One region of the Streptomyces sp. NPDC005266 genome, then DNA from elsewhere that is predicted to be linked to it. Evidence: predicted binding sites of a transcription regulator. Region 1 holds the regulator's gene; the other holds the start of a gene.
What was found. Region 1 encodes HrcA, which represses chaperone genes, less so after heat shock. Its sites were predicted from a motif close to TTNGCACTCNGNNNNNCNGAGTGCNAA; they were not measured.
Positions count from the first base shown of each region.

Region 2: a site for HrcA is predicted at 7,934-7,960, ahead of ABZU99_RS03305 (FmdB family zinc ribbon protein). Genes of this name have one in related genera too.

Region 1 is NZ_JBEXHC010000013.1:65,735-81,452, reverse strand. Features, by position in the region: gene ABZU99_RS22685 (O-methyltransferase) at 1-220, shown strand, start outside; gene ABZU99_RS22680 (hypothetical protein) at 227-472, opposite strand; gene holA (DNA polymerase III subunit delta) at 550-1,536, shown strand; gene ABZU99_RS22670 (hypothetical protein) at 1,549-2,460, opposite strand; gene rpsT (30S ribosomal protein S20) at 2,680-2,946, opposite strand; gene lepA (translation elongation factor 4) at 3,151-5,034, shown strand; gene ABZU99_RS22655 (long-chain fatty acid--CoA ligase) at 5,253-7,142, shown strand; gene ABZU99_RS22650 (ATP-binding SpoIIE family protein phosphatase) at 7,296-9,494, shown strand; gene hemW (radical SAM family heme chaperone HemW) at 9,984-11,216, shown strand; gene ABZU99_RS22640 (DUF3097 domain-containing protein) at 11,314-12,126, opposite strand; gene ABZU99_RS22635 (MBL fold metallo-hydrolase) at 12,150-12,872, opposite strand; gene hrcA (heat-inducible transcriptional repressor HrcA) at 13,048-14,064, shown strand; gene dnaJ (molecular chaperone DnaJ) at 14,065-15,201, shown strand; gene ABZU99_RS22620 (nitronate monooxygenase) at 15,244-15,718, shown strand, end outside.
Region 2 is NZ_JBEXHC010000001.1:712,102-727,819, forward strand. Features, by position in the region: gene moaC (cyclic pyranopterin monophosphate synthase MoaC) at 1-231, opposite strand, end outside; gene glp (gephyrin-like molybdotransferase Glp) at 294-1,619, opposite strand; gene galU (UTP--glucose-1-phosphate uridylyltransferase GalU) at 1,624-2,526, opposite strand; gene ABZU99_RS03290 (5-formyltetrahydrofolate cyclo-ligase) at 2,612-3,211, shown strand; gene ABZU99_RS03295 (penicillin acylase family protein) at 3,316-6,069, opposite strand; gene ABZU99_RS03300 (potassium/proton antiporter) at 6,345-7,835, shown strand; gene ABZU99_RS03305 (FmdB family zinc ribbon protein) at 7,971-8,333, shown strand; gene ABZU99_RS03310 (S-methyl-5'-thioadenosine phosphorylase) at 8,429-9,277, shown strand; gene ABZU99_RS03315 (RcpC/CpaB family pilus assembly protein) at 9,451-10,077, shown strand; gene mscL (large conductance mechanosensitive channel protein MscL) at 10,186-10,680, shown strand; gene ABZU99_RS03325 (hypothetical protein) at 10,688-10,873, opposite strand; gene ABZU99_RS03330 (AMP-binding protein) at 10,877-11,452, opposite strand; gene ABZU99_RS03335 (P1 family peptidase) at 11,652-12,794, shown strand; gene ABZU99_RS03340 (FAD-dependent oxidoreductase) at 12,869-13,831, shown strand; gene ABZU99_RS03345 (fructose-specific PTS transporter subunit EIIC) at 13,839-15,718, opposite strand, start outside.

The DNA.
Region 1 (15,718 bases):
GTGGTCGCTCCGGCTGACCCGCCCCGGCAGCCTGATCATCGCCGACAACGTGGTGCGCGATGGGGAGGTGGCGAACCCGGACAGCACGGATCCGCGGGTCCAGGGAGTCCGGCGGTTCACCGAGCTGGTCGCCCAGAACCCCCGGCTGACGGCCACGGCGGTGCAGACGGTCGGCGAGAAGGGATACGACGGTTTCGCGCTCGCACTGGTCACCGGCTGAGCGGGGTCACTCGTCCTCCAGCCAGCCCTCGTGCTCCTCGGCGAACGCGTCCAGCCCCGCCGCGTCCAGTCGCCCGGCCGGATCCTCGATCACCACCAGCCACTGCGCGTCCTCGGCGTCGTCCTCCCCGGCCAGCGCGTCCCGCACCAGCTGGGGCTCCTCGGTGACGCCGAAGCGCTCGGACAACGCCTCGGCCACCCGCTCCGCCGCGTCCCGGTCGGGCAGCACCAGGACGTGCCGTACGCCGTTCAGTCCTCCGTCGATCACCGGACCATTGTCCGGCATCCGCGAGGCTGGGCTGTCGGTGGGCCGTGGGATGCTGGACCGCGATGGCCAGGAAGACGACGACCGACGATCCGCTCGCCCCGGTGACCCTTGCCGTGGGCCAGGAGGAGCTGCTGCTCGACCGCGCCGTGCAGCAGGTGGTGGCGGCGGCCCGAGCAGCCGACCCCGACACCGATGTGCGCGACCTCACCCCCGACGCGCTGCAGCCCGGCACCCTCGCCGAGCTCACCAGCCCGTCGCTGTTCGCGGAGCGCAAGGTGGTGGTGGTGCGCAACGCCCAGGATCTGTCGGCCGACACGATCAAGGATGTGAAGGGCTATCTCGGTGCCCCCGCCGAGGAGATCACTCTGGTGCTGCTGCACGCCGGCGGCGCCAAGGGCAAGGGGCTGCTGGACGCCGCCCGTAAGGCCGGGGCGCGCGAGGTGGCGTGCCCGAAGATGACCAAGCCGGCCGACCGCCTGGCGTTTGTGCGGTCCGAGTTCCGCACCATCGGCCGGTCCGCGACACCGGAGGCGTGCCAGGCGCTGGTCGACGCCATCGGAAGCGATCTGCGCGAGCTGGCCGGCGCGGTCTCGCAGCTCACCGCCGATGTCGAGGGCACCATCGACGAGGCCGTCGTGGGCCGGTACTACACGGGCCGGGCCGAGGCGTCCAGCTTCACCGTGGCCGACCGCGCGGTCGAGGGGCGCGCGGCCGAGGCGCTGGAGGCGCTGCGCTGGGCCATGTCCACGGGGGTGGCCCCGGTGCTGATCACCAGCGCCCTGGCCCAGGGCGTCCGGGCCATCGGCAAGCTCGCCTCCGCCCCGCGCGGCGCCCGCCCCGGCGATCTGGCGCGTGAGCTCGGCATGCCGCCCTGGAAGATCGACCGGGTCCGGCAGCAGATGCGCGGCTGGTCGGCGGACGGGGTGGCGGTCGCGCTGCGCGCGGTCGCCGAGGCCGACGCGGGGGTCAAGGGCGGCGGAGACGATCCGGAGTACGCCTTGGAGAAGGCGGTCGTCACCATCGCCCGCGCCGCCCGCGCCCGTCGTTGACCAGGCGGTTCCTCAGCCCTTCAGCTTCGCCAGCGTCGCCTTCGCGCTGTCCTTGAGCATCTCGGTGGCCTCTTTGCTGGACTTGGCGTCGGCGCTGGACGAGCTCGACACAAACTCCGACCAGGTCGACTGGTAGGTCATCCAGCCTTCGCGCACCCCGAGGATCACATAGGCACCGGTGTCGGAGCTGCTCTTGTTCGTCTGCGTCACCACATATGCCTCGTCGCCGAGGCCGCTGACCGCGCTGACCTTGTAGCTGTAGGTGGAGGTCTTCTGGTCCTCGTAGGCCCGGTACTGGGCCTCGAACTCCGGTCCTGGGTCGCTCTTCTTGTGCAGCGACGCGGTCGTGTAGAGCCACACCGAGGAGTAGTCACCGCTGGACGAGGCGCTCGGCTCGTAGTCGATGTTGCAGGTCATCGAGTCCAGCGCCGGATCCTGGGAGCTGCTGTGCTGCGGGTTGGTGGACCCGGTCTCGCTCTTCTCCTTGTATCCGGCGTCCTCGAAGGTCTGGGAATCGGTCGGGCCGCACAGATCGGTCGTGTAGCGGTAGCCCGCGAGGTCGGCCTTCGCCTCACCGTCGGAGCCTCCGGTGGCCAACAGCGCGCCGGCCCAGACCGCCGAGGCCACGACGGCCCCGCCCAGCCCCCACAGCCAGCCCTTTCCCCGGGCGCCACCGCCTGCCGGACCCACCGGCGGCACCCCGGTAGCCATGCCCGCCGGACCGTACCCGCCCATGGGGACGCCGGGCATGGTCGGCTGTGCGTACGGAGGGGGGTGATGCGGCTGGCCCTGAGGTGGCTGGGGCGACTGCTGCGGTACATGCCCGTACGGGCCGGGCGGCGGGCCGCCCTGCTGAGGCGGCTGCGGCGGTTGAGGCGGCTGCGGCCGGGCGTACGGGTTGGGAGTCTCCCCCGGTATCGACATGACGTGAACATACCCGAAAACAACCCGAAGGCCCCGCGCTGTCCTGGGGTGAGGACAGGCGCGGGGCCTTCGTATCGATCAAAGTGCGCCGCACCCGCGTGGCGAACGCAGGCCGCGTGCGGCGCGGTGCCGCAGCCGGAGCTGTCGGCTGCCGGTCGGAGCGGGTGAGAGGGACCGCTGGGCCCGGACCGGCGGGGTGGGGCGGTGCGCCCCGGAGCGTCAGCCCTTGAGGGAGGCGAGCTTCTGGGCGAGCGCCGACTTCTTGTTGGCGGCGTTGTTCTTGTGCAGAACGCCCTTGCTGACGGCCTTGTCGAGCTTGCGCGAGGCGACCCGGGCGGCCTCGGTGGCCTTCTCGGCGTCACCGGCGGCCACGGCCTCGCGGGTCCGGCGGATGGCGGTCTTCAGCTCGGACTTGACGGCCTTGTTGCGCAGCCGCGCCTTCTCGTTGGTCTTGTTGCGCTTGATCTGGGACTTGATGTTCGCCACGTAAAGAGCCTTCGCAGGTTCGTCGGGTTTTGCTGGATTCGTTGTGCACACGTGCCCGTGCGAGAGGGGCACGAGACACAGTCGGCCAGGCTACCAGCAGGGTGCATGGCGTCCCAAACCCGGAAGAGGTCGCCGTCCATGGGACCATGGACGGGACTGACCCACCCAGACAACACCGAGTCCCGCCTAGACACAGGACCCTGCGTGCCCGCGACCCCTACCAATGTGCCGGAGCCGAGCCGTACCGACCCGGCTCTGATCCGTAACTTCTGCATCATCGCGCACATCGACCACGGCAAGTCGACGCTCGCCGACCGCATGCTCCAGCTGACCGGTGTGGTCGAGCAGCGGCAGATGCGCGCGCAGTATCTCGACCGCATGGACATCGAGCGCGAGCGCGGCATCACGATCAAGTCCCAGGCGGTCCGGCTGCCCTGGGCGCCGACGACGGACGAGGGCGGCCCGGAGGCGGCCATCCATATCCTCAACATGATCGACACTCCGGGCCACGTGGACTTCACCTACGAGGTCTCGCGCTCCCTCGCGGCCTGTGAGGGCTGCGTCCTGCTGGTCGACGCGGCCCAGGGCATCGAGGCCCAGACCCTCGCCAATCTCTATCTGGCGATGGAGAACGACCTCACGATCATCCCGGTGCTCAACAAGATCGATCTGCCGGCCGCCCAGCCGGAGAAGTACGCCGCCGAGCTCGCCCACCTGATCGGCTGTGACCCCTCCGATGTGCTCAAGGTCTCCGCGAAGACCGGCGAGGGCGTGGCCGAGCTGCTGGACCGGGTCGTCGAGCTGGTTCCGCCCCCGGTGGGCGTCAAGGACGCTCCCGCCCGGGCGATGATCTTCGACTCCGTCTATGACGCGTACCGGGGCGTCGTCACGTATGTGAAGGTCGTGGACGGCACGCTCAGCAAGCGCGAGCGGATCAAGATGATGTCCACCGGCGCCGCCCATGAGCTGCTGGAGATCGGTACCAATTCGCCCGAGATGACCCCCGCCGATGGTCTGTCCGTCGGTGAGGTGGGCTATCTGATCACGGGTGTGAAGGACGTCCGGCAGTCCAAGGTCGGCGATACGATCACCCAGGTCACCAAGGGCGCGCAGGAGCCGCTGGGCGGCTACAAGGACCCGAAGCCCATGGTGTTCTCGGGCCTGTATCCGCTGGACGGCTCGGACTACCCCGAGCTGCGCGAGGCCCTGGACAAGCTCCAGCTCAACGACGCCGCGCTGGTCTATGAACCGGAGACCTCGGCCGCGCTCGGCTTCGGCTTCCGCGTAGGGTTCCTCGGGCTGCTGCATCTGGAGGTCATCCGTGAGCGTCTGGAGCGCGAATTCGGCCTTGATCTGATCGCCACCGCGCCCAACGTGGTCTACCGCGTGGACATGGAGGACGGCACCGAGCACACGGTGACCAACCCCAGCGAGTTCCCGGTGGGCAAGATCGCCGCGGTGCATGAGCCGGTCGTCCGGGCGACGATCCTGGCCCCCAGCGAGTTCATCGGCGCGATCATGGAGCTGTGCCAGAACCGCCGCGGGGTGATGCTCGGCATGGACTACCTCTCCGAGGACCGCGTCGAGATCCGCTACACCCTGCCGCTCGCCGAGGTCGTCTTCGACTTCTTCGACCAGCTGAAGTCCAAGACCCGCGGCTATGCCTCGCTCGACTACGAGCCCACCGGTGAGCAGACCTCCGACCTGGTCAAGGTCGACATCCTGCTGCACGGTGACAAGGTCGACGCCTTCTCCGCGATCACTCACAAGGACAAGGCGTACGCGTACGGCGTCCGGCTGGTCGCCAAGCTGCGCGAGCTCATCCCGCGGCAGAACTTCGAGGTGCCGATCCAGGCGGCGATCGGCGCCCGGGTCATCGCCCGTGAGACGGTCCGTGCCATCCGTAAGGACGTCCTCGCCAAGTGCTACGGCGGTGACATCTCCCGTAAGCGGAAGCTGCTGGAGAAGCAGAAGGAAGGCAAGAAGCGGATGAAGATGGTCGGCAGCGTGGAGGTGCCGCAGGATGCCTTCATCGCGGTGCTGTCCTCCGACTCCGACGGCGGCGGGGACTCCAAGGCGAAAAAGTAGCGCCGAGGGAGATCAGGGAAGTGAGTGGTCAACGGGCCTGGCGGGATGTATGCGCCGGGCCCGTTGTCATGGTGTGTATGAGGCGGAGGGCCCGCTGCCGTCGTTGAAACAACGTGACCCCGACCCCCTTACGCGGTAAGGATTCGGCCCTTACGCTGATCACCACTCGAAGGTTACTCGCGAGTCACCAAGCGAAGATGCGGGCCCCGGAGGATGCCGTGACCGACACCCAGAAACTGCTCGAGAACCGGCCGCCGTCCCTGGCGACGCACTTCCTCGAGCGCGTTGAGGCGACGCCGGATGCGGAGGCGTATCGCTACCCGGTCGCGCCCCCCTCGGGCGCGGGCCCCGATGAATGGCGCCCCTTGACCTGGCGCGAAAGCGCGGATCGAGTCTTCGCCATCGCCGCCGGTCTGATGAGCCTGGGGGTCCACCCCGAGGAGCGGGTGGCGCTGGCCGCCTCGACCCGCGTCGAGTGGATCCTGAGCGACCTCGGCGTGCTGTGCGCGGGCGCGGCGACCACCACGGTCTACCCGAGCACCAACGCCGAGGAGACCGCCTTCATCCTCTCCGACTCCGGCAGCCGGGTGCTGATCGCCGAGGACGCGGCACAGGTCGCCAAGGCGCGGGCCAAGCGCGATGAACTCCCCGACCTCGTCCATGTCGTGGTGATCAACGCCGAGGACGCGCTCCCCGCCGAGGGTGATCCGGAGGGCTGGGTGCTCTCGCTCGCCGAGCTGGAGAAGCGCGGTACCGCCCATCTGGAGCAGCAGCCGAACGCGGTACGCGAGCGGATCGACGCTCTGCGCGGCGACCAGCTCGCCACGCTCATCTACACCTCCGGGACCACCGGGCGCCCCAAGGGCGTACGGCTGGCGCACGACTCCTGGTCGTACATGGCCATCGTGATCGGCAATCTCGACGGACTGCTCTTCCCCGACGATGTGCAATACCTGTGGCTGCCGCTCGCCCATGTCTTCGGCAAGGTGCTGACGGCGGGACAGATCTACGTCGGGCACACCACGGCGGTCGACGGCCGGGTCGACAAGATCATCGAGAATCTTCCGGTGGTCCGGCCGACCTATATGTGTGCCGTGCCGCGGATCTTCGAGAAGGTCTACAACGGGGTGGCCCAGAAGGCGCGCGAGGGCGGCGCGGCCAAGTACAAGATCTTCCAGTGGGCGGCCGGGATCGCCCGCGACTACGCCAAGATCTCCCAGGACAACTTCCGCCGCACCGGCACCGCGTCCGTCCCCTTCGGCCTCAAGGTCCAGCACGCGCTGGCCGACAAGCTCGTCTACGCCAAGCTGCGCGAGGCGTTCGGCGGCCGGCTGCGGGCCGCGGTGTCCGGCTCCGCCGCGCTGGCGCCCGACATCGGCTACTTCTTCGCCGGCGCCGGCATCAACATCCTGGAGGGCTACGGCCTGACGGAATCCAGCGCCGCCAGCTTCCTCAACCCGGTGGACTACCGAACGGGCACGGTGGGCAAGGCGTTCCCCGGTCTGGAGGTGCGGTTCGCCGAGGACGGCGAGGTGCTGCTGCGCGGCCCCGGCATCATGCAGGGCTACCACGGCCTGCCGGACCTGACCGCGGAGGTGCTGGAGTCCGACGGCTGGTTCCACACCGGCGACATCGGCGAGCTGTCGCCCGACGGCTATCTCCGCATCACCGACCGCAAGAAGGACCTGATCAAGACCTCCGGCGGCAAGTACGTCGCCCCGGCCGAGGTCGAGGGCCAGTTCAAGGCCGTGTGCCCGTTCGTCTCCAACATCCTGGTGCACGGCGCGGACCGTAACTACTGCACCGCGCTGATCGCCCTCGACGAGCCGACGATCATGTCCTGGGCGAGCGAGAACGGCCTCGCGGGGAAGTCCTACGCGCAGGTCGTGGCCAACGATGAGGTGCGGCAGATGATCGAGGGTTATGTGCAGCGCCTCAACGAAGGGCTCCAGCGCTGGCAGACCATCAAGCAGTTCCGGCTGCTCCCGCGCGATCTGGACGTGGAGCACGGTGAGTTGACGCCCAGCCTGAAGCTGAAGCGGCCGGTGGTCGAGCGCGAGTACAAGGACCTGATCGAGGACATGTACGCCGGTACGAGGGAGGCCTAGAGAGCGCCCCGGTAGTTCGTCGGCGCATTACTTGCCGCACCGGGCGTGTGAATTTTCAACTCTTCAAGGTTCACTTGTGTAACTCGGTGTGTATGAGGGCGCTCCGTCTGTCACTCTGTCCGTGCCGGATATCGATACGGCACCTACGGAACTATGACGGAGCTTCTCAGGAGCCGCACAGTGGGGACGTCGTCTTCCGCCACGTCTGGTGGTTCGGTTGAGGATGGTGGGGTGGTTCTGCCGGTCGGAGGCGGCGGCGATGTCGGCCCCGTCCGCACCAGCGCGTCCGCGCGCGTCAGCCTGCCGGGCAATCCACTCGCGGCCTCCGCCGCGCGCCGGTTCGTCCGCGCCGCCCTCGCCGACTGGGCCGTACGCGACGTCCCGGCCGCCGGCCGGATCACCGACCGGGTCGAGGACGAGGCCGCACTGCTGGTCAGCGAACTGGTCACCAACGCCGTGGTGCACGCCGGCACCGCCGTCGAGGTGAGCTGCGCGCTGGATGTGCCGGGCTATGAGGGCGAACCCCCGTCCCTCGTCGTGGAGGTGACCGACCACCATCCCACCCGGGTGCTGGGCGGTGACCCGGAGGACGCGGAGGAGGGGGCGGAGGGCTCCGTTGGCCATGGGCTGCGTCTTGTCGCCGAGATAGCCGAGTCGTGGGGGATCACGTATCGGCGGGCGAGCAAGACGGTGTGGTTTCAGGTGTTGGTTGCCGGGGGTGGGGCGGAAGTTGGTGCCGGTCCCGGTGCCGGTGCCGGTGTGGGCGTGGGTGCCGGCGGCGGTGGCGGTGTGGGTGCGGGTGCCGGTGTGGGTGCCGATGCCGGTGCCGGTGTGGGTCCCGGTGCCGGTGTGGGTGGCGGTGTGGGTGCCGGTCCCGGTGTCGGTGGCGGTGTGGGTGTGGGTGCGGGTGTCAGTGACGGCGTCGACCAGGCTGACGGTCGCTTGGAGCAGGGCCTTGAGCAGGGCGCGCGCCATGACCCCGGCGGCGCCGTCGCAATCATCGCCCCCGCGCCCCGGCGGTTGCCCGCCCGCCGCGATCCCGAGTGGATGCGGTATGGCGCGCTGTCGTTTCTCGCCGAGGCGTCCGATCTGCTGGCCGGGCAGCTCGACGAGGACCTGGTGACCTCGCTCGCCGGGCAGCTGCTGGTGCCCCGGCTCGCCGACTGGTGCGCGGTGTGGATCGACGGTGTGAGCGGGCCGCCGCGGCTCGCCCGGGTCTGGCACGCGAGCGAGAGCCGCATGGAGGGGCTGCGGCGGGTGCTGGAGAAGGAGCCGCCGCAGTTGCCCGCCACGGCGCGTGGCGGCGCCGTGGAGTGGCCCTGGCCGGCCGACCCGGCCGCGTACGGGCCCGGTGGTGTGGCCATCGCCTGCCGGCTGATCGCGGGCGGCCGGGCCCTGGGCACGCTGCTGCTGGGCCGGGCCGGGCTGGTGCGGATGCCCGCTGAAGTGACCGGCCTGATCGAGGACTTCGCCCGCCGCGTCGCCCTCGCCCTCGCCGCCGCCCGCCGCTACACCCGGCAGGCGGACATCAGCCGGGTGCTCCAGCGCGGACTGCTGCCGTCCGGTATCGCGCGGATCCCCGGCGTCGAGTCGGCCGTGGTGTATGAGCCGACCGGCGACATCTCGGCCGGGGGCGACTTCTACGACGTCTTCCCGGCGGGGGACGGGCGCTGGTGCTTTGTGCTGGGCGACGTATGCGGGAACGGCCCGGAGGCGGCCGTGGTGACCGGGCTCGTACGGCCCTGGCTACGGCTGCTGGCGCGTGAGGGGTACCGGGTGGGGGAGGTGCTCGACCGGCTGAACCGGCTGCTGGGGGAGGAGGCCGTCGGGGAGGCGGTGGTGGCCGCCGGGGGTGGGGACGTGGACCTGGTGGGGACGGGGCTGGCGGGGTTGCCGGCGGGGGGTGGGATGGCGCGGTTTCTGTCGCTGCTGTACGGGGAGTTGGAGCCGTTGGGTGCGGATGCGGATGCGGATGCGGGTGGTGGTGGGGGTGTTCGGTGCACTTTGGCGAGTGCGGGGCATCCTTTACCGCTGGTGATGGGGCCGGATGGGGCTGTGCGGACGGTTGCGGTGCCGCAGATCTTGCTGGGTGTGGTGGACGAGGTTTCGTACGAGAGTGAAACGTTCGTTTTGGTGCCCGGCGAGACGCTGCTGTGCGTGACGGACGGGGTCACGGAGCACCGGTCGGGGAACCGGCAGTTCGACGACGAGGAGGGGCTGGCGGCGGCGCTCGGCCAGTGCGTGGGGTTGTCGGCGCGGGAGGTGGCGGAGCGGGTGCGGCGGGCGGTGCACGAGTTTGCGGCGGAGCCGCCGGATGACGATCTGGCGATGTTGGTGCTGAGGGCGGTGTAGCGGTGTAGCGGGGGTGGGCGCGCGGTCGCTCGGTGGCCGGGTGCGGGTCGTTCGGTGGCCGGGTGCGGGTCACCTCAGCGTCCGGGGCCCCGCCCCTGCAGCCCCGCCGCCCCGCGCGTGTCGGCGGCTGTCCGCCCGGTGGCCCCTCGGCAGGCGCCCGCTCCGTCCGCTGCCCCGAGGTGTCCGCCCGGTGGCCCCTCGGCAGGCGCCCGCTCCGTCCGCTGCCCCGAGCCCCGCTCACCCGTGCGGACGGGGGTACGCCGTTATCCAGCCCGTCCGGGGACCCAGCCCCTCCGGCGTTTGAGGAGCGGGGGGCGAAGCCCCGGACGAGGTCTGGGGCTTCGCCCCGGAGGGGGCGCGGGGGCGGAGCCCTCGAAGACGTGGGCCGGGGCGGAGCCCTGGTTCGGGAAGGGGCGGGGTGGGGGCTCCGACCGCCGCGGGCTCCCACGACCGGGTCCCGAGGCTCTGGGGATGGCGGACAATGGGGTCATGCCTTCCGTATTGCCCGATGGCGAGCCCATGCCCGAAGACGGCGCGCTGCCCGCACGCGCGCTGGAGGGGGCGCACGAGCGGCCGCTGGGGTTCTATCTGCACGTGCCCTACTGCGCGACCCGCTGCGGGTACTGCGACTTCAACACGTACACCGCCAGTGAGCTGCGCGGTTCCGGCGGGGTGCTCGCTTCGCGGGACAACTACGCCGAGCTGGTCGTGGAGGAGATACGGCTGGCGCGGAAGGTGCTGGGGGACGGCCGGAGGTCCGTGGAGACGGTGTTTGTCGGGGGCGGGACGCCGACGTTGCTCGCGGCGGGGGATCTGGGGCGGATGCTGGGGGCGATCCGGGAGGAGGTCGGGCTGGCGGAGGGGGCCGAGGTCACGACCGAGGCCAATCCGGAGTCGGTGGATCCGCGGTATCTGGCCGAGTTGCGGGAGGCGGGGTTCAACCGGGTCTCGTTCGGGATGCAGAGCGCCCGGCAGCATGTGCTGAAGGTGCTGGACCGTACGCATACGCCGGGGCGGCCGGAGGCGTGTGTGGCGGAGGCGCGGGCCGCGGGATTCGATCATGTGAATCTGGATCTGATCTACGGGACGCCGGGTGAGAGCGACGCGGACTGGCGGGCCTCGCTGGAGGCGGCGCTGGGGGCGGCGCCGGATCATGTGTCGGCGTATGCGCTGATCGTCGAGGAGGGGACGCAGCTGGCGCGGCGGATCCGGCGGGGGGAGGTGCCGATGACCGATGACGATGTGCATGCGGACCGGTATCTGATCGCGGAGGAAATGCTGTCGGCGGCCGGGTTTGAGTGGTACGAAGTCTCCAACTGGGCGACGTCGGCCGCAGGCCGGTGCCGCCACAACGAGCTGTACTGGCGCGGCGCCGACTGGTGGGGCGCCGGCCCGGGGGCGCACAGCCATGTGGGCGGCGTGCGGTGGTGGAATGTGAAGCATCCGGGGGCGTACGCGCAGGCGCTGAGCGAGGGCCGCTCGCCCGGGGCGGGCCGGGAGGTGCTGGCCGACGAGGAGCGCCGGGTGGAGCGGATCCTGCTGGAGCTGAGGCTGGCCGAGGGGTGCCCGCTGGCGCTGCTGCGCCCGGCCGGGGCGCGGGCGGCGGCGCGGGCGCTGGGGGACGGGCTGCTGGAGCCGGAGCCGTATGGGCAGGGGCGGGCGGTGCTGACGCTCAGGGGTCGGCTGCTGGCGGACGCCGTGGTGAGGGATCTGGTCGACTAAGCGTTTACGGCGAAGTCAAGTGCTGATCCTTCTCGGCGTCCAAGTCCTCGGCCAGGCCGAACGGCGAGGGATCAGCGGCGAACTTCACCGCATCCGCTTAGGCGGTCACGAAGTCGATCAGGTGCTCCACCCGGCCCAGGAGTTCGGGCTGGAGGTCCTTGTATGAGTGGACCGAGGAGAGGATCCGCTGCCAGGCGGCTCCGGTGTTCTCGGGCCAGCCCAGGGCGCGGCAGACGCCCTTCTTCCAGTCCTGGCCGTGCGGCACGGTCGGCCAGGCCGGGATGCCCACCGAGGACGGCTTCACGGCTTCCCAGACGTCGATGTAGGGGTGCCCGACGATCAGGACGTTCTCGTCGGTGACCTGCTCGGCGATGCGGGACTCCTTGGAGCCGGTCACCAGATGGTCGACCAGGACGCCGAGGCGGGCGTCCGTGCCGGGTGAGAAGTCGCGGACGATGGCGGGGAGGTCGTCGATGCCTTCCAGGTATTCCACGACGACGCCCTCGATCCGCAGATCGTCGCCCCAGACCCGTTCCACCAGCTCCGCGTCATGGCGTCCCTCGACATAGATGCGCCCCGCGCGGGCGACCCTCGCGCGCGCTCCCGGTACGGCGATCGAGCCGGAGGCCGTGCGCCGGGGTGTGCCGGGGGCGGCCGTGCGCGGGCGTACGAGGGTGACGACGCGTCCTTCCAGGAGGAAGCCGCGGGGTTCCATGGGGAAGACGCGGTGCTTGCCGAAGCGGTCCTCAAGGGTGACCGTGGGCCCCTGGGCGGTCTTCTCGCAGCGGATCACCGCACCGCAGAACCCGGTGGTGACCTCCTCGACGACGAGGTCCGGGTCGGCGGGGACCTCGGGGGCGGGCTGCTGCCGCTTCCAGGGCGGGGTCAGGTCCGGGTCGTACTGTCGCATCCGGGTGACGATAGCGCGAGGGACTAGGTGGACACGCCGAAGCGGGCGGCGAGTTCGTCGCGTTGGGCGCGGACGAAGGCGGCGTCCACGACGGAGCCGTGGCCCGGGACGTAGAGCGCGTCCTCGCCGCCGAGGGCGAGCAGCCGGTCGAGGGCGGCGGGCCACTGGGCGGGGACCGCGTCGGGTCCGGCCTGGGGCGGGCCCGACTCCTCGACCAGATCGCCGCAGAAGACCACCTCGGGCCGGCCGGGGGCCAGGACGGCCAGATCATGGGCGGAGTGGCCGGGGCCCACGTTCGCCAGGAGGACGGGGCGATCGCCCAGGTCGAGGGTGAGCTCGCCGGAGACCACGTGATGGGGGAGTACGAGGTGATCGGCGGCCTCGGTGGCGGCCTCCCGGTCCACGCCGTGCCGGATGGCGCTCTCGCGCAGCAGCTCCCTGTCGTGGCGCAGCAGCCCGTCGAGCCCGGCGGCCCCGTACACCTCGCAGCCCGCGAAGGCGGCCGTGCCGAGGACGTGATCGAAGTGCGGGTGGGTCAGTGCGATGCGGGTGGGGCGGCGGCCGGTGATCCGGGTGATCTGGCGGCGGAGCTCGGCGCCCTCGCGCAGCGTGGCTCCGGTGTCCACGACGAGGACGTCGGTCTCGCCGACGATCACGCCGATCGTCTCGTCCCAGCCCGGCATCCGGCGGCGGGCGACACCGGGCGCGAGCTGCTCCCAGCCCGCCTCTTCCCAATACGTCTCCATACCGAGACGCTAGCTCTCAGGGCGATAGCGTGGCGGGTCGGGCGGAGCCGCCACACTGCGGCTCTTGCCCACGCCACCGGCCCCCGCCGTACACTGGCTGAGGGGTTCTGGCACTCGTGCCCTTTGAGTGCCAGAGAGACGACCTGATGAGACCGCTGGACTGGAGGTGCGCGGGGTGCTCAGCGAACGCAGACTCGAAGTGCTGCGTGCCATTGTCCAGGACTATGTGGGGACGGAGGAGCCGGTCGGCTCCAAGGCGCTCACCGAGCGGCACCGGCTGGGGGTCTCCCCGGCCACGGTGCGTAACGACATGGCCGCTCTGGAGGACGAGGGTTTCATCGCCCAGCCGCATACGAGCGCCGGGCGGATTCCCACGGACAAGGGTTACCGGCTCTTCGTGGACAAGCTGGCGGGAGTCAAGCCGCTGTCCACCCCGGAGCGCAGGGCCATTCAGAACTTCCTGGACGGCGCCGTCGACCTCGACGATGTGGTGGGGCGTACGGTGCGGCTGCTGGCGCAGCTGACCCGGCAGGTCGCGGTGGTGCAGTACCCGTCGCTGACGCGTTCGACGGTGCGCCATGTGGAGCTGCTGCCACTGGCCACGGCCCGGGTGATGCTGGTGCTGATCACCGACACCGGGCGGGTCGAGCAGCGCATGGTGGACTGTCCGGCTCCGGTCAGCGAGGAGTCGCTCGCCGATCTGCGGGCCCGGCTCAACAGCCGGGTCGTGGGGCGGCGGTTCGCGGATGTGCCGCAGTTGGTGCAGGATCTTCCGGAGTCCTTCGAACAGGAGGACCGCGGGACGGTCTCGACCGTACTGTCGACCTTGCTCGAGACGCTTGTCGAGGAGACCGAAGAGCGGCTGATGATCGGCGGCACCGCGAACCTCACGCGTTTCGTGCATGATTTCCCCCTGACGATCCGGCCCGTCCTGGAGGCACTTGAGGAGCAGGTCGTCCTCCTCAAGCTGCTGGGCGAGGCCAAGGACTCGGGCATGACCGTGCGGATCGGGCATGAGAATGCTCACGAGGGGCTCAACGCCACCTCGGTCGTCGCGGTCGGCTACGGTTCGGGCGACGAGGCCGTCGCCAAACTCGGCGTGGTCGGACCGACCCGCATGGACTACCCCGGAACGATGGGAGCGGTACGCGCAGTGGCACGTTACGTCGGACAGATCCTGGCGGAGTCGTAAGTGGCGACGGACTACTACGCAGTCCTGGGCGTGCCGCGTGATGCCTCACAGGACCAGATCAAGAAGGCATTCCGCCGGCTCGCTCGCGAGCTGCATCCGGATGTGAACCCGGACCCGAAGACCCAGGAGCGGTTCAAGGAGATCAACGCCGCTTACGAGGTCCTGTCGGACCCGCAGAAGAAGCAGGTCTACGACCTCGGCGGCGACCCGATGTCCGGGGCCGGCGGAGGCGGCGGCGCCGGTGGCTTCGGCGCGGGCTTCGGCAACTTCTCCGACATCATGGACGCCTTCTTCGGCACCGCCTCGCAGCGCGGCCCGCGGTCCCGGACCCGGCGCGGCCAGGACGCCATGATCCGTCTCGATGTGGAGCTCAGCGAGGCCGCGTTCGGGACGACGAAGGACATCCAGGTCGACACCGCCATCGTCTGCACCACCTGCAGCGGCGAGGGCGCGGCGCCGGGCACCTCGGCGCAGACCTGCGACATGTGCCGCGGCCGCGGTGAGGTCTCGCAGGTGACGCGGTCCTTCCTGGGCCAGGTCATGACCTCGCGGCCGTGTCCGCAGTGCCAGGGCTTCGGCACCGTGGTGCCGACCCCGTGCCCGGAGTGCGCGGGCGACGGGCGGATCCGCTCGCGGCGCACGCTGACGGTGAAGATCCCGGCCGGTGTGGACAACGGCACCCGGATCCAGCTGGCGGGCGAGGGCGAGGTCGGCCCGGGCGGCGGCCCCGCCGGCGACCTGTACGTGGAGATCCACGAGGTGCCGCACCCGGTCTTCCAGCGGCGCGGCGACGACATGCACTGCACGGTGACCATCCCGATGACGGCGGCGGCGCTGGGCACCAAGGTGCCGCTGGAGACGCTGGACGGGCTGGAGGAGGTCGACATCCGGCCCGGCACCCAGTCCGGCCAGTCGATCCCGCTGCACCAGCGCGGCGTCACCCATCTGCGGGGCGGCGGCCGAGGCGACCTGATCGTGCATGTCGAGGTGACGACCCCGACCAAGCTCGACCCGGAGCAGGAGGAGCTGCTGCGGCGGCTGTCCAAGCTGCGTGGCGAGGAGCGCCCGACGGGGGAGTTCAAGCCGGGGCAGCAGGGGCTGTTCTCGCGCCTGAAGGACGCCTTCAACGGGCGGTGATCCGGTGACGGGCCGGTGCGGAGGGCATGGCACGATGTGGCCATGTCCACCGCACTGACCGATCTCTTTCGGTATCCGATCGTGCAGGCGCCGATGGCGGGCGGAGCCTCCTGCCCGCAGCTCGCCGCCACCGTCTCCCGTGCCGGCGGCCTCGGGTTTCTCGCTGCCGGCTACAAGACGCCGGAGGCGATGTACGAGGAGATCAAACAGGTACGGGGGCTGACGGACCGGCCCTTCGGCGTGAATCTGTTCATGCCGCAGCCGGCCACCGCCGACCCGGCCGCCATCGAGGTCTACGGCGAGCAGCTCGCGGGCGAGGCGGCCTGGTACGAGACCTCGCTCGGTGACCCCGACGCGGGGGCCGACGACGCGTACGAGGCCAAGCTCGCCGTCCTGCTCGACGACCCGGTGCCGGTCGTCTCGTTCACGTTCGGCTGCCCCACCCGCGCCGTTCTCGACTCCCTCGCCAGGGTCGGCACTCGTACGGTCGTCACCGTGACCTCGCCGGTCGAGGCGC
Region 2 (15,718 bases), on a different contig from region 1:
GATCAGGTCCGGGGTGCGCTTGGCGCCCATGATGCCCGCGATACGGGCGGTGGCCAGGGCGTCGCCCTTGGGGACACCCTCGCCGCGCAGCAGTTCGACGACGCGCGGGGCCACGAGCACACGGCCGCTCGCGCGCGCTGTGCGCGCGGTGACGTCCTTGGCTGAGACGTCGACCATGCGCGCGGCACCCGCGGAGTCGAGGTGGGTGAGGTGATCCTGGGCGCTGCTCATCGTTCTCCCGGTCCGGGCCAGGTGGCTGCTGTGGGCGACACCGTACCCGCCGTGGCAGGGACCTAGCTCAGCAGGACGACGTCCACCTCGGCGCCGGGGGCCACCCCGGTGGCCTCCTCGGGGAGGACGATCAGCGCGTTGGCCTGGGCCAGGGCCTTGACGAGGTGCGATCCCGCGCCGCCCACAGGGGTGACGGTGGCGGGCTGGTCGTCCGCCGCCGGCTCGTACCAGCCGCGCAGGAACTGGCGCTTGCCCTCGGGGGAGGACGCGACGCCGTCGGGGCAGACCGCGCGCCCGGTGGTGCGGTGGACCTGGCCGCCGCCGAGCATGGTGCGGATCACCGGGCGCACGAAGAGCTCGAAGGAGACGTAGGAGCTGACCGGGTTGCCGGGCAGGGCGATCAGCGGGATGCCGTCCGGGCCGACGCGCCCGAAGCCCTGGGGCTTGCCCGGCTGCATGGCGACCTTACGGAACGCGACCTCGTGCATCGCCTCCTTGACCACGTCGTACGCGCCGACGCTGACCCCGCCGCTGGTGACCACGACGTCGGCGCGGACCAGCTGGTCCTCGACGGTCGAGCGCAACGTCGCCGCGTCGTCGATCACGGCGCCCACCCGGTAGGCGATCGCGCCGGCCTCCTGGGCGGCGGCGGTGAGCTGGAAGCTGTTGGAGTCATGGATCCGGCCGGGACCGGCCTCCTCGCCGGGCTGAACCAGCTCGCTGCCCGTGGACAGCACGACCACGCGCGGCCGGGGGCGGACCTTGACCGTGGCGCGGCCGATCGCGGCCAACAGCCCGATCTGCGGCGCCCCGAGGACCGTACCGGCGCGCAGCGCGAGCTCGCCCGCGTCCGCGTCGCTCCCCCGAGTGCGCACATGCTGCCCGTCCTGGACCGGCCGGAAGACCCGCACCCTGCCGCTGCCGCCGTGGGGGTCGGCGCCGCGCGCGAGCATGTGGGTGACCGGGCCGCTGTCCAGGCCACCGTCGGTCCATTCGACGGGGACGACGGCCTGACCGCCGGGCGGCAGCGGGGCGCCGGTCATGATCCGGGCCGCCTCGCCCGGTCCCACGGTGGGCAGCTCGCCGCTGCCCGCCGCGATATCGCCGACGACGGTCAGCACCGCGGGATGCTCCGCCGTCGCGGCTCCGACGTCAGCGGTCCGGACGGCATAGCCGTCCATGGAGCTGTTGTCGAAGGGCGGGAGGGCGACGGGGACGGTGACATCCTCGACCAGGACGCAGCCCTGGGCGTCGAGCAGCTGCAGCTCGATGGGCTCCAGCGGGTGGATGTGCCCGAGGATGTCGTCGAGGTGCTCGGCCACCGTCCAGACCCGGTCCCGGTCCTTGGTGGCGTCCTGGTCGGCGGCCCGTGCCGCGGTGCTGCTCAAAGTGCTACATCTCCTCGTTGACGTATCGACGAAGCCAGTCCCGGAACTCCGGGCCCAGGTCTTCACGTTCGCACGCGAGTCTGACAATGGCACGCAGATAGTCGCCACGGTCGCCTGTGTCGTAACGGCGCCCCTTGAAGACGACGCCGTGCACCGGGCCGCCGAGGTCCGGATCGGAGGCGAGCGCCTGGAGGGCGTCGGTGAGCTGGATCTCGCCACCGCGCCCCGGCTCGGTCCGGCGCAGCACGTCGAAGACGGCCGGGTCGAGGACATAGCGGCCGATCACGGCGTAGTTGCTGGGCGCGTCGGCGGGGTCCGGCTTCTCGACCAGGCCGGTGACCTGGACGACGCCCTCGTCCAGGGTCGGCTTGACGGCGGCGCAGCCGTAGAGGTGGATCTGCTGGGGGTCCACCTCCATCAGGGCGATGACGCTGCCGCCCTGCTGCTCCTGGACCTCGACCATCCGGGCCAGAAGCGGGTCGCGGGCATCGATGAGGTCATCGCCGAGGAGGACGGCAAAGGGCTGGTCACCGACGTGCGGGGCGGCGCACAGCACGGCGTGGCCAAGGCCCCGGGGGTCACCCTGGCGGACGTAGTGCATGGTCGCCAGGTCGCTGGACTCCCGGACGCGGGCGAGCCGGGTCTCGTCGCCCTTGCGGGTCAGGGTCTCTTCGAGCTCGTAGTTGCGGTCGAAGTGGTCCTCCAGGGGCCGCTTGTTACGGCCGGTGATCATGAGGACGTCGGACAGCCCGGCGGTGACGGCCTCCTCGACGACGTACTGGATCGCCGGCTTGTCGACGACCGGCAGCATCTCCTTGGGCGTGGCCTTGGTGGCCGGAAGAAAGCGGGTGCCAAGGCCCGCGGCGGGGATGACAGCCTTACTGATCCGAGTACGCGATTGAGTCATGCTCTGAACCCTATCTGGTGCCTTTAGGGCGGATGATGAGGATTCGGTGAATATGGCATGAGACAAGGAGTTTTCGCGCCCAGTGATCAATACCGACGCTAGTAAGCACGCGTTGCGGCGACGTCTCCTGACGGTGAGAGCCAGGTTGACTGCGGATGACATCGAGACGGCCCGGACCTCTCTGGCGTGTCGCGCGCTGGAGCTTCCGGAGCTCGCCGGGGCGGCCACGGTGGCGGCGTATGTGTCCATGGGGAGCGAGCCCGGCACGCGGGCGCTGCGGGACGCGCTGCGCGCGCGGGGCGCGCGGGTGCTGCTTCCGGTCCTGCTTGAGGACAACGATCTCGACTGGGGCGAGGACGAGGGGCCCGGACGGCTGGTGCCCGCCCGCCGCGGGCTGCTGGAGCCCGCGGGGCCGCGGCTGGGCCCCGAGGCGGTCACCCGGGCGGACGTGGTGCTGCTGCCCGGGCTCGCGGTGGACCGGCGCGGCATGCGGCTGGGCCGCGGCGGCGGCTCGTACGACCGGGTGCTGGCCCGGCTGGCACGGGCGGGGGCCGACCCGGCGCTGGTGGTGCTGCTCTACGACGGCGAGCTGCTGGACGAGGTCCCCGAGGAAGGCCACGACCGGCCCGTGCACGCGGCCATCACGCCCTCGGGTGTCCACCGCTTCACGCCGCGGCCCCGCTGAGAGGCGCCCGGAGGCGTCTCACAGCGGGGCCGCGAGGGCCGGTGGGGCCCCGGGGCGGCCGGGGGCGGGAGCGCCCCGCGCACGGCCTCCGGGCCCGTCGAGCGCTACGGCGTGAGCGCCAGCTCGTCCTCCGTCGACTTGTCCACCGCGCTCTTGCTGAACGCCCAGGGCAGCAGCTCACCCTTCGCCCACTTCTCGGTCTGGTCCGTGTAGTGCGCGTGGTAGGCGTGCCCGGAGGCGCCGGTGAGGTTGATCCAGCGCGACTTGTCGAGGTTGTCGAGGTTGACGACCATCCGCATCGAGGGGACCCAGGTGACGTCGTAGCCGCCCGCCGCGTTCCAGCCGGTGGCGTTGACGGCGGCCTCGCCGCCGGAGAGGTTCCAGGGGCCGCGGTTGAGCATCCACTGGACCACGCCGGGGCCCTCGGTGCCCAGCGTCTGGTTCTTCAGGGTCAGCCGGTGCAGCCGACCCCAGCTCCAGCTGTTGATGTCCTTGCCCAGCTTGGCGGTGAGCTCGGAGCGCGCGGCCCGCATGGCCTTCGCCAGCAGCTCGTCACGGTTGGTCGCGCCGGGGCTGTTGCGGGTGCCCGCCGTCTTCCACCAGCTGTTGCCCGGGTCCTTGACGATGTTCCGGATGACCTCGTACCAGCGGTCGCCGCCGTCCGGCTGCGCCATGTCGGGGTCGCGCTTGCCGCACTCGCGCACCAGCCGGGTGTTGCCCTCCAGGTCCTCCAGCGGACCGGAGTCGTCCGCCGGGCGGACCCGCAGGCACTGGCCCTTGACCCGCAGCTCCCTGGGCAGCTTGTCGCCAAAGGCGAGCTTGAGGGTGTTGCGCCAGACGGCGTTGAAGTACGCGGCGGCGGCCGAGTCGGAGTCCTGGGTGTAGTCCCAGCTCTCCAGGAGCTGCTGCGCCTGGCGTGTGTAGTCGTCCTTGATGTTGATCTTCAGCAGATAGGGCGTCAGCAGCTTGGCGATCTCACTGCTGTTGTCCATCTGCATGGACTTCATGTCGTCGGTGGAGACCTTGCCGCCGTCCTTGATCTTGGACTCGATGAGGTCGGCGATGCGCTGACTGCGCGCGCCGTAGCCCCAGTCGTCGGTCAGCAGGTAGGGGTACTTCTTCTTGTCTATGACGGCCTGATTCGCGGTGACGATATAGCCGCTCCTGGGGTTGAGCTCCCAGGGCAGCGCCGACTGCGGAATGTACTTGCTCCACTTGTAGCGCGAGTCCCAGCCGGGCGCCGGGTAGCGGCCGTCACCCTTGGCGCGCACCGGGATCCGGCCGGGCGCCTGGTAGCCGATGTTGCCCTTGGTGTCGGCGTAGATGAGGTTCTGGGAGGGGACCGCGAAGTCCTGGGCCGCCTTGCGGAAGTCGCTGAAGTCCTTGGCGGTGTCGAGCTCGAAGACCGCGTCCATGGTGCTGGACGGGGTGAGCGCGGTCCACTTCAGGGACACCGCGTAGCCGTCGCCGCGGTCGGGGGCCACATCGTCGGCGCCGCTGCCCACCGGGGCGCTCTTGCCGACGGACGTCAGCTCGTCGTCGCGGTCGGAGACGATCGGACCGTTGTTGGTGGCGCGGACGGTGATCGTACGGCTCTTGCCGCCCGCCACCTTGATGGTCTCCTCGCGGGTCGTGAAGGGGACCTGCTTGCCGTCGTAGAGGTAGCCGTTGGCGTTGACCTTCTCCAGGTAGAGGTCGCTGACGTCGGCGCCGAGGTTGGTCATGCCCCAGCTGACGTTCTGGTTGTGACCTATGACGACGCCGGGCATGCCGGCGAAGGTGAAGCCCGCCGTGTCGTACGGACAGGCGCTGGAGACCTGCTTGCAGTGCAGGCCCATCTGGTACCAGACGGACGGCAGCTGCGGGGCGAGGTGGGGGTCATTGGCGAGCAGGGGCTTGCCGGTGGTCGTGTACTTGCCGGAGATGACCCAGGAGTTGGAGCCGATGCCGGTGCCGTTCGGGCCGAGCAGCGCCGGGACCTTGTCCAGGGTGGTGGACAGCGAGGACAGCTGGCTCTGCAGCCCCTGGGCGGCGCCGGTGGCCCCGCTCCCGGCGTTGCCGCCCTGCGTCGCGTCGGTCGCGGTCGCCTGGGGGTCGAACTCGTCGGTGGCCTCGTTGAGGGCCCCGCCCTGGACGATGGACTTGTTCCGGCTGTACGGGTAGGACGGATAGAGCTCCTCTATCTGCTTGGCGCTGAGCCTGCTGGAGGCCAGCGCCCGGTCCACCTCGTCCTGCATATTGCCGCGCAGATCCCAGGCCATCGCCTTGAGCCAGGCGACCGAGTCGACCGGGGTCCACTTCTCGGGCTGGTAGCCGTCGTTCTTGAGGTCCAGGGCCGCGTACTCGACGGACAGTGCCTTGCCCTGGTGGTCCTTGAGATAGGCGTTGACCCCGTCGGAGTAGGCGCGCAGATACTTCTTGGTGGTCGCCGACAGCTTGGTGTCGTACTCCTGCTGGGCCACCCGGTGCCAACCCAGGGTGCGCAGGAACGCGTCGGTCTCAACCTGGCCGGATCCGAACATCTCCGACAACCGTCCCGCCGTCATATGGCGGCGGACGTCCATCTCCCAGAAGCGGTCCTGGGCCTGAACGAACCCCTGGGCCCGGAAGAGGTCCTCAGGGGTGTTGCCGTAGATCTGGGGTATCCCATAGCCGTCACGTTTGACCTGTACGGGACTGGACAGCCCCTTGAGCTGCAGCGATCCCGTGGTCTCCGGGAAAGAGGCACGCACCGTACTGATGCTCCAGTACGTGCCGTAGCCGACGCCTCCGATCAGCAGCAGCACGACTGCTATGACGATCAGGCGGACGCGTCGGCCCTTCTTCTTACGAGGAGAGCCGGTTTTGTTGGCGGGCATCGCTGTCCTTCGAGGGGCAGGGTGATCCTGGGAGTGCTTGAGCAACCATAGGCGCAGCGCTGTCGCCGCCCCTACGCGGAGTCATGACTGACGCCCCGCATCGGCCACCCGGCCATGCGGACCGCCCATCCGGCCGGGCTTCTACACCTCGGCACACGACCCGCGTAGGAGGCCCGCGTCAAGAACCCGTAAAATGTTAGGTAAGGCAATGAAGTTCCGGTCGGCCGGGAACCGCGCGAACCGTTCCCGCCGCTCGCGCGAGAAAGGTCCGGCCCCTGACTGTTCACCACCTCAATGAACTGCTGCTGATCTGCTCCCTCATCCTGCTTGTCGCGGTGGTGGCCGCCAGGGTCTCCTCCCGCAGCGGCCTGCCCACACTGCTGATCTATCTGGGCATCGGCGTCGCCATCGGCACGGACGGAATCGGGGTCACCTTCGACGACGCCGAGCTGACGCAGGTCATCGGCTACGCCGCGCTCGTCGTGATCCTGGCCGAAGGCGGTCTGAGCACCAAATGGCGCGAAATAAAACCCGCTCTGCCGACGGCCGCCGCGCTGTCCACCGCGGGTGTCGCGGTGAGCGTGGGGGTCACCGCTGCGGCGGCGCACTATGTGGTGGGACTGGACTGGCGGCAGGCGCTGATCATCGGCGCGGTGGTGTCGTCCACGGACGCGGCGGCGGTCTTCTCGGTGCTGCGCAAGGTGCCGCTGCCCAAGCGGCTCACGGGCGCCCTGGAGGCCGAATCCGGCTTCAACGACGCCCCGGTGGTGATCCTGGTGGTCGCCTTCTCCGCGCGGGGGCCCATTCCCCCCTGGTACTCCCTGATCGGTGAGATCGCCATGGAGCTGGCGATCGGCGCGGTGATCGGCCTCGCGATCGGCTGGCTCGGAGCGTACGGGCTGCGGCATGTGGCGTTGCCGGCCTCGGGTCTGTACCCGATCGCGGTGATGGCGATCGCCATGGCGGCCTACGCGGTCGGCGCGATGGCGCACGGGTCCGGCTTCCTCGCCGTCTACGTCGCCTCGCTCCTGATGGGCAACGCGCGGCTGCCGCACTGGCCGGCGACGCGCGCCTTCGCCGAGGGGCTGGGCTGGATCGCCCAGATCGGCATGTTCGTCCTGCTCGGACTGCTGGTGACCCCGCACGAGTTGCTCGATGACATCTGGCCCGCCATCGTCGTCGGACTGGTGCTGACCGTGGTCGCCCGTCCGTTGTCGGTACTGATCAGCACGGCGCCGTTCGGCGTGCCGTGGCGGGAGAAGGCGCTGCTGTCCTGGGCCGGACTGCGCGGTGCGGTGCCGATCGTGCTGGCGACCATCCCGATGGTCGGCGAGGTGCCCGACAGCCGCCGGATCTTCAATATCGTCTTCGTCCTGGTGATCGTCTACACCCTGATCCAGGGACCGACACTGCCCTGGCTCGCCAAATGGCTGCGGCTCGGGGAGACGGACGCCACCTCCGACCTGGGCATCGAGTCCGCGCCGCTGGAGCGGCTGCGCGGGCATCTGCTGTCGGTGACGATCCCCGAGGGCTCCAAGATGCACGGGGTCGAGGTCGCCGAGCTGCGGCTGCCGCCCGGGGCCGCGGTCACCCTCGTCGTACGGGGAGGGTCCAGCTTTGTGCCGCTGCCGTCGACCGTATTGCGGCGCGGCGACGAACTGATGGTGGTGGCCACGGACCCGGTGCGCGACGCGGCGGAGCAGCGGCTGCGCGCGGTGGGCCGCGGCGGCAAACTGGCGGGCTGGCTGGGCACCGGCGGGGCCTGACGGAGCCGGTGCCGCGCTGCGGGCCGGACGTGGGATCGATCACCGAATGACCTGGCCCAGTGGACTGACGGCCGGGAATACTGCACTATGGAGCGTCGTTAGCACTCATTGAGTGAGAGTGCCAGGAGGAAGTACGTGCCGACCTACCAGTACCAGTGCACCGCGTGCGGCGAGGGCCTCGAGGCGGTGCAGAAGTTCAGCGACGATGCCCTGACTGAGTGCCCGAACTGCAAGGGACGCCTGAAGAAGGTGTTCTCGGCGGTCGGCATCGTCTTCAAGGGCTCCGGCTTCTACCGGAACGACAGCCGCTCCTCCTCCAGCTCCAGCAGCTCGGGCGGTGGCTCGGCCAAGCCGGCGGCGAAGAGCGACAGCGCGAGCTCGTCGTCGTCCTCGGACGCGTCGTCCGGGTCGGGCTCGACGTCGTCGTCCTCCCCCTCCTCGACGTCATCGTCCTCGTCGACGTCCTCGACGTCGAGCAGCGCCAGCTCGGCCGCCTGATCCTTCGGCCGCCTGATCTTCACGACACCCCGCCGCGCCTCTTTAGGACGCGGCGGGGTGTCGTTCGTCCGGAGGCGGCTGGCTAGGGTGATCGCATGGCCGAGACCAGCAGCAGACAAGCCGACATAGGGGTCATCGGGGGGTCGGGGTTCTATTCGTTCCTCGACGATGTGACCGAGACCACCGTGGAGACCCCCTATGGGGCGCCGAGCGATTCGCTCTTCCTCGGCGAGATCGCCGGACGGCGGGTCGCCTTCCTCCCCCGCCACGGCCGCGCCCACCATCTGCCGCCGCACCGGATCAACTACCGCGCCAACCTCTGGGCCCTGCGCTCGGTCGGGGTGCGGCAGGTGTTCGGACCGTGCGCGGTGGGCGGGCTCCAGCCGGAGTACGGACCAGGGACGCTGCTCGTGCCGGATCAGCTGGTCGACCGCACGAAGAGCCGGACGCAGACCTACTTCGACGGCGAGCCGCTGCCGGACGGAGGGGCGCCGAACGTCGTGCACACCACATTCGCCGACCCGTACTGCCCGGTGGGGCGGCAGGCAGCCGTGGCGGCGGCGCGCGGCCGCGGCTGGGAGCCGGTGGACGGCGGGACGATGTGCGTGATCGAGGGGCCGCGCTTCTCCACCCGGGCCGAGTCGCGCTGGCATGCGGCGCAGGGCTGGTCGGTGGTCGGTATGACCGGTCACCCCGAGGCGGTGCTCGCACGGGAACTGGAGCTTTGCTACACGTCGTTGACGCTGGTCACCGACCTGGACGCAGGGGTGGAGACGGGCGAGGGCGTCTCGCACACCGAGGTGCTGAAGGTGTTCGGGGAGAACGTCGGCCGGCTGCGTGAGGTGCTCTTCGACGCGGTGGGCAAGCTGCCGGACACCTCCGCTCGGGACTGTCTGTGCAGCCGTGGGCACGAGGGCTGGGACCTGGGGATCGATCTGCCGTAAGAGCGCGTCGGGGCGTCGGGGCCGGGGCGGGGCGGCGTAGGTGTCGCTCGCCCGGGTGAGGGAGTTGTCCACAGCCCCGGGGGTCGTCCACAGGCCCAAGCGGGATCGGGCGAGGCCGGGCATCGTGAAGGGGCCAGAAGCTCCCGGTCCCTCACGGCAGGCGGTGATGTGCCATGTCCCATCCGTCCCCCACGCTCGCGTTACCCCGCTCCGCTCCCCCGGCCCGTCCGGTTCCGCGGTTCGGCCCCGTGCGGGTCGGCCGCGAGGGCGGATACCGGGTCCGGCGGGCGGTGCGGCGGCGACGGCGCGCGATGGCGGCCGGGCTGGCGCTCACGGCCGCCGCACTCGCCGCGGCGGCACCACCTGGCCAGGACCGTGCGGACCGGGCGTCTTCAGCGGCGCCCGCCCCGGCGGCTGACGGCCAGGCCGGGGGCCGGGCCGGCGAGGCGCGCCCCGCCCTGGTCTCCGCACCGGTCCGGATCGCCGACGCGGCCGCGGTGCGGCTGCTGCACTCCGGCGACCGGGTGGATGTGCTGGCCGCGCCCGCTCCCGACTCCGCCGCTCAGGGCCGTCCGTCCGGCGCCGCCGCACGGGTGGTCGCGCGCGGAGTCACGGTGGCCTCTGTCCCCGGGGGCGGCGGGGCTGCGGACGGCGACTCCGCGGAGTCGGGCGCTGTGGACGCGGGGTCCTCGGCCGACGGCGGGGCGCTGGTGGTGCTGACGGTGCCGCGAGCGGCGGCCGCCGCGCTGGCCGGGGCCGCGGCCGGCTCCCGATTGGCGGTGGCACTGTGCCGCTCCTGACGCCCCCGCCCCGTTTCCTGCCCGTTCCCCTTGCCGGTGTAGGTTGCGGAACCGTCCGCTCCAGCACCGACGCGGCGAAAGAGAGGCAGTGGGTTGAGCGAGGAGAAGGTGTCCGAGGAGAAGCAGAGCGTCTTGGAGGGCTTCAAAGCCTTCCTGATGCGCGGCAATGTGATCGACCTGGCTGTCGCGGTCGTCATCGGAGCCGCCTTCACCGCCGTCGTGAACTCCATAGTGAAGGGCTTGATCAATCCCATAGTCGGCGCCTTCGGCACGAAGGACCTCGAGAAGTACCGCTCATGCCTCAAGGCGCCCTGCGAGACGAACGCCGCGGGGGATGTCATCCATGGCATCCCGATCCTCTGGGGCACCGTGCTCAGCGCCGTGCTGACCTTCTTGATCACGGCAGCGGTGGTGTACTTCCTGATGGTGCTGCCGATGTCGCGCTATCTGGCGCGGAAGGCCGCCAGGGAGGCGAAGGCGGAGGAGGAGCAGGCCCAGACGGAGGCCGCGGAGATCACCCTGCTCCGCGAGATACGCGACGAGCTGAAGGCGCAGCGCGGCAGCGGTCCCGCTCTCCAGAAGGGCAACGGCTCCAGCGCCTAGGGATCCGTCAGAGGTGGTGGGGCGGCTTCTCGTCGAGGAACCGGGCCAGATCCGCGGCGCTGTGGGCGCTGTCGCCGGGAACCCGCTCACCCCACCCGCGGTCCGTATCGTCCGATGACTGCTGCGCCAGCGGATCTCCGAAGTCCAGCGCGGCGGCAGGATCACGCGGTCCAGGGGCAGGGGCGGTGCTCATGCCTCAAGAGTACGGCCGCGCGAGCGGCTCGGTGTACCGGCCGAGCTCGTCGTGCCACCACAGGTCCCGGCCGGGCGTCCAGGACACCGGGCGGCCCAGCCGGTGGACCACCAGCACCGACCGCACCTCCGGGCAGCCGGGCAGCGCCCGGTCGACGAGCTGCTTGAGCGGCTGCGGCTCCCCGCAGCGCTGCTCACCGTCCGCGGTGATGACCACCCTGGCGCCCATCTTCCGGATCCGGTCGCGCAGTTCATGGGCGCGCAGCCCCACGGGGAGGCTGCCGCGGACGACATCGAGCCGGCCGCAGGCAAGCGTGGCGATCACGGATTCGGGCACCAGCGGCAGGTGCACCGCCACCCGATCCCCGGCACGCACCCCGAGCCGGGTGAGGGCGGCAGCGGCCCTGGCCGCCTGGTCGAGCAGCTCGGCATGGGTGAGCTCCTCGGTGCAGTCCGGCTCGCTGATCCAGCGGAGGGCCACCCGGGCGGTCTGCCGCGTATCGGCGGCCAGGGTCGAGAGCTGCTCCGTCCGAGAGGTACGGGGCAGGGCGGTCTTCTTCGGGGCGGGAGCGAACGGCATGCCGCACAGACTGCCGCCAGGCCATCAACGTCTGATGAACGTCCTCTACATGGGCGGCCGGAGGCTCCCTCCAGGGAGCCGCGGCCCCGGCTCGCGCCGCGCGGCCGGGGTCGAGGGAGGCGCCGTTCCCGGCCCGTCCGTCCCCTCCTGGCCACGCTCCACGACCATGGCACGGCTTCCCGTGCTACGCATAGCTTCCATGAATGCCGACGGGACCATCCCCGAATCTCCCCCTCCCGGCCGGGCCGACGGGCTGACGGATGTCCGCGGGCTGCGCGTCGGCCATGCCCAGCGGTCAGGTGGCGGCTGGCTGACCGGGACGACCGTGGTGCTGGCGCCCGAGGGCGGGGCGGTCGCCGCGGTCGATGTGCGCGGGGGCGGTCCCGGCACCCGGGAGACCGACGCCCTCGATCCGCGCAATCTCGTCCAGCGCGTCGACGCCCTCGTGCTGACCGGCGGCAGTGCGTTCGGCCTCGACAGCGCCTCGGGGGTGACCGGCTGGCTGGAGGAGCAGGGCCGGGGCTTCCGGGTCGGCCCCGATCCGGCGCAGGTCGTCCCGGTGGTTCCGGCCGCCGCCCTGTTCGATCTGGGCCGGGGTGGCGACTGGCGGGCCCGGCCGGACGCGGCGCTGGGCCGTGAGGCGATCGAGGCCGCGGCCCGTGCCGAGCCGGGCGCGCCGGTCGCGCAGGGGAATGTGGGCGCGGGCACGGGCGCGGTGGCCGCCGGGCTCAAGGGCGGCACGGGGTCGGCCTCCACGGTGCTGCCGTCCGGCCTCACGGTGGCCGCGCTGGCGGTGGTCAACGCGGCGGGCTCGGTGGTCGATCCACGGACGGGCGTGCTGTACGGGCAGGCGTTCGAGCCGTCGGAGGGCGGCGCGCCGCCCCGGCCCGGGGAGGCCGAGCACGCGGAGGCACTGCGCCGGCTGTCCGCGGCGCGGGCCGAGTCGCAGCGGCGCCAGGCCGCGTCCGTACGCCCCCCGCTCAACACCACCCTGGCGGTGGTGGCCACCGACGCCGCGCTCACCCGGGCCCAGGCGCACAAGCTCGCGGGCACGGCGCACGACGGGCTGGCGCGGGCGGTCCGGCCAGTGCATCTGCTGTCCGACGGCGACACCGTCTTCGCCCTGGCCACGGGCGATCACCCGCTGGTGGCGGACGACGGCCAGGGCGGCACCGCGGATCCGGCGTTCGGGGTGCACCGGGAGAGCGGGGCGCTGAACGAGGTGCTGGCGGCGGGGGCGGATGTGCTGACGCGGGCGGTGGTCGCGGCGGTGCTGGCGGCGGAAGGCGTGGACGGCCCCGGGGGCGTCTTCCCCGCGTACCGCGATCTCTACGGCCGCTGACCGGGCCGCCGGGAGATCCGGAAGAGGGACGAACGGAAGAGAGAAAGAAGAGACGAAGGGGGAGGGACATCACCATGGACACCGACACCGATCTGCTGATCGTCGGCGGAGGCCCGGCCGGTTGCGCCGCCGCCCTGATGGCGGCGAGCGTGGGGATGCGGTCCGTGCTGATCGAGTCGGACGAGGACCTGTGCGGTGCACTGCGGCGTATCCCGGTGCTGGGCAACGTCCTCGGCTTCACCAGCGGTCCCGGCCTGGCGGCGGCGATCGAGGCCGATGTGGCCCGTTGCGATCCCTGCCGGGTCGCGCTGGGCCGCCGGGCCACACGCGTCGACGCCTTCGACGACCGGGTGGAGGTCACCGTGGAGCCCACAGGGGCTCATGCGTCGCGACTGACCGCGCCGTACGCGGTCGTCGCCACGGGGGTCGGGCCGCTGAGACCCGAGGAGGCGGGATGGCTCAGCGGCGCCGAGGGAAGGGCCCTGTCCCCACTGCGGGAGGCGGATGCGGAGGAGCTCACCGACCGCACCGTGCTGGTCCTGGGCGCGGACCGTCCCCTCGGCACCCTGACCCGCGCCCATCCGGAGCTGACGACCCGTTTGCTGGTCGCCCATCCGCCCGAGGACGCCTACAAGACCGAGGAGATCAGAGGGGACTCGCGGGTGGAGCCGGTGGCCGTGCGGCGGCTGGCGTTCGGGTCCTCGCCGGCCGGCTCTTCCCCGGCGCCCATCACCGCCGAGGTCATGACCGTGGAGGGCGAGCGGCGCACCCTGACCGCTGATATCGCGTTCCTCAACATGGGCAGCGCCCCGGCGCCACCGGGCGGGGCCCTCGCCGCCGACCCCTCGGGATACTGTCCGCCCTCGCGCCAGCACCCCCGGGTCTTCACCGCGGGTGATCTGCGCTCGGCGCGCTTCCAGCGGATCGCGACCGCCATGGGATCAGGCGGCGAGGCCGCGCTCGGCGCCTACTACGCCTCGCGCGGCCTGCCCACGGACATCGGCGCCATGGCGCCCGACGGAGCTGGGGGTGACTGAGATGCGCTCAGACCGCGACCGCCACCTTCGCCTCGTCCTCGGTGGCGCCGCCCGGGGCGGCCCCGTCACCGGCCGAGGCGGCCGTGGTGGCCTCCGGCTCCGCCGTCTTCCGCAGCCCCTTGAGGAGGACCGCCAGTCCGGCCGACACCGCCGTGCCCGCCACGATGGCCAGCAGGTAGAGGAACGGCTGGCCGATCAGCGGAACCACGAAGATGCCGCCGTGCGGGGCGCGCAGGGTGCAGCCGAAGGCCATCGACAGCGCGCCGGTGACCGCGCCGCCCGCCATCGACGAGGGGATCACCCGCAGCGGGTCGGCCGCCGCGAACGGGATCGCCCCCTCGCTGATGAAGGAAGCGCCCAGCACCCAGGCGGCCTTGCCGTTCTCCCGCTCGGTCTTGGTGAACAACCGCCCCCGCACCGTGGTGGCCAGCGCCATCGCCAGCGGCGGGACCATGCCGGTGGCCATCACGGCGGCCATGATCTTGAGGCTGCCCGCGGACGGGTCCGACACCGCGATCCCGCCCGTCGCGAAGGCGTACGCCACCTTGTTGACCGGACCGCCGAGGTCGAAGCACATCATCAGGCCGAGAATCACGCCGAGGATGATGGCGTTGGCGCCGGAGAGGCCGTTGAGCCAGTCGGTCATCGCCTTCTGCGCGGAGGCGATGGGCTTGCCGATCACCACGAACATCAGGAAGCCGACGACCGCCGAGGAGATCAGCGGGATCACCACGACCGGCATGATGCCACGCAGTGCCGCCGGGACCCTGAACCGCTGGATGCCCATGACGACCGCGCCCGCGATCAGACCCGCGACCAGACCGCCGAGGAATCCGGCCTTGATGGTGGTCGCGATGAAGCCGCCGACGAAGCCGGGGACCAGACCTGGCCGGTCGGCCATGCCGTAGGCGATATAGCCCGCCAGGACCGGCACCAGGAAGGTGAACGCCGCACTGCCGATCTGGAAGAGGAGCGCCGCCCAGCTGGCGGTCTCGGTCCAGATGAAGTGGTCCGCGACGGACTTGGCGCTCGCGATCTCGTAGCCGCCGATCGCGAAGGCGAGCGCGATCAGCAGACCGCCCGCGGCGACGAACGGGACCATGTAACTGACGCCCGTCATCAGCCACTTGCGCAGCCGGGTGCCGAAGCCGTCACCAGCGCCGTCCGCGTCCATCGGGGCCGAGCGCTCCGTGGCGGTCGCCGGGGCGCTGACCTCGCCGCGGGCGGCCTTCTCCCGCGCCTCGGCGACCAGTTCGGCGGGGCGGTTGATGCCCGCCTTCACCCCGACGTCCACGGTCGGCTTGCCCGCGAACCGGCCCTTGTCCCGCACCTCCACATCGTGCGCGAAGATCACCGCGTCGGCGGCGGCGATGGTGGCGGCGGGGAGCTTGTCGAATCCGGCCGAGCCCTGGGTCTCGACCACCAGCTCGACGCCCGCCTCACGAGCGGCGTTCTCCAGCGACTCGGCAGCCATATAGGTGTGGGCGATACCGGTCGGGCACGACGTGACGGCGACGATCCGGAAGGGGGCCACAGGCTCCGGGACGGCGGCCTCCTGCGCGGGGGTCTGCGGGGTGGCCTCCTGCACGGGGTGCGCGGAGGCCTGCGGGGCCTCCTGCACAGGGCGCGCGGAGGTCTGCGGGGCAGCCTCTTGCGCGGGGGGCTGCGGGGTGGCCTCCTGCACGAGGCGCGCGGGGGTCTGCGGGGCGGCGGCCTCGCCGGCCTCAGCCGGCTCCTCGGCCGCGGCCCGCTCGTCGCCGCGGATCAGGGCGGCCGCCTGCTCCGGCTGGTCGGCCGCGCGCAGCGCGGCCGTGAAGTCGGCATTCATCAGCTGCCGCGCCAGGCTCGACAGGATCGTCAGATGGTCGCTGTCCGCGCCCGCCGGGG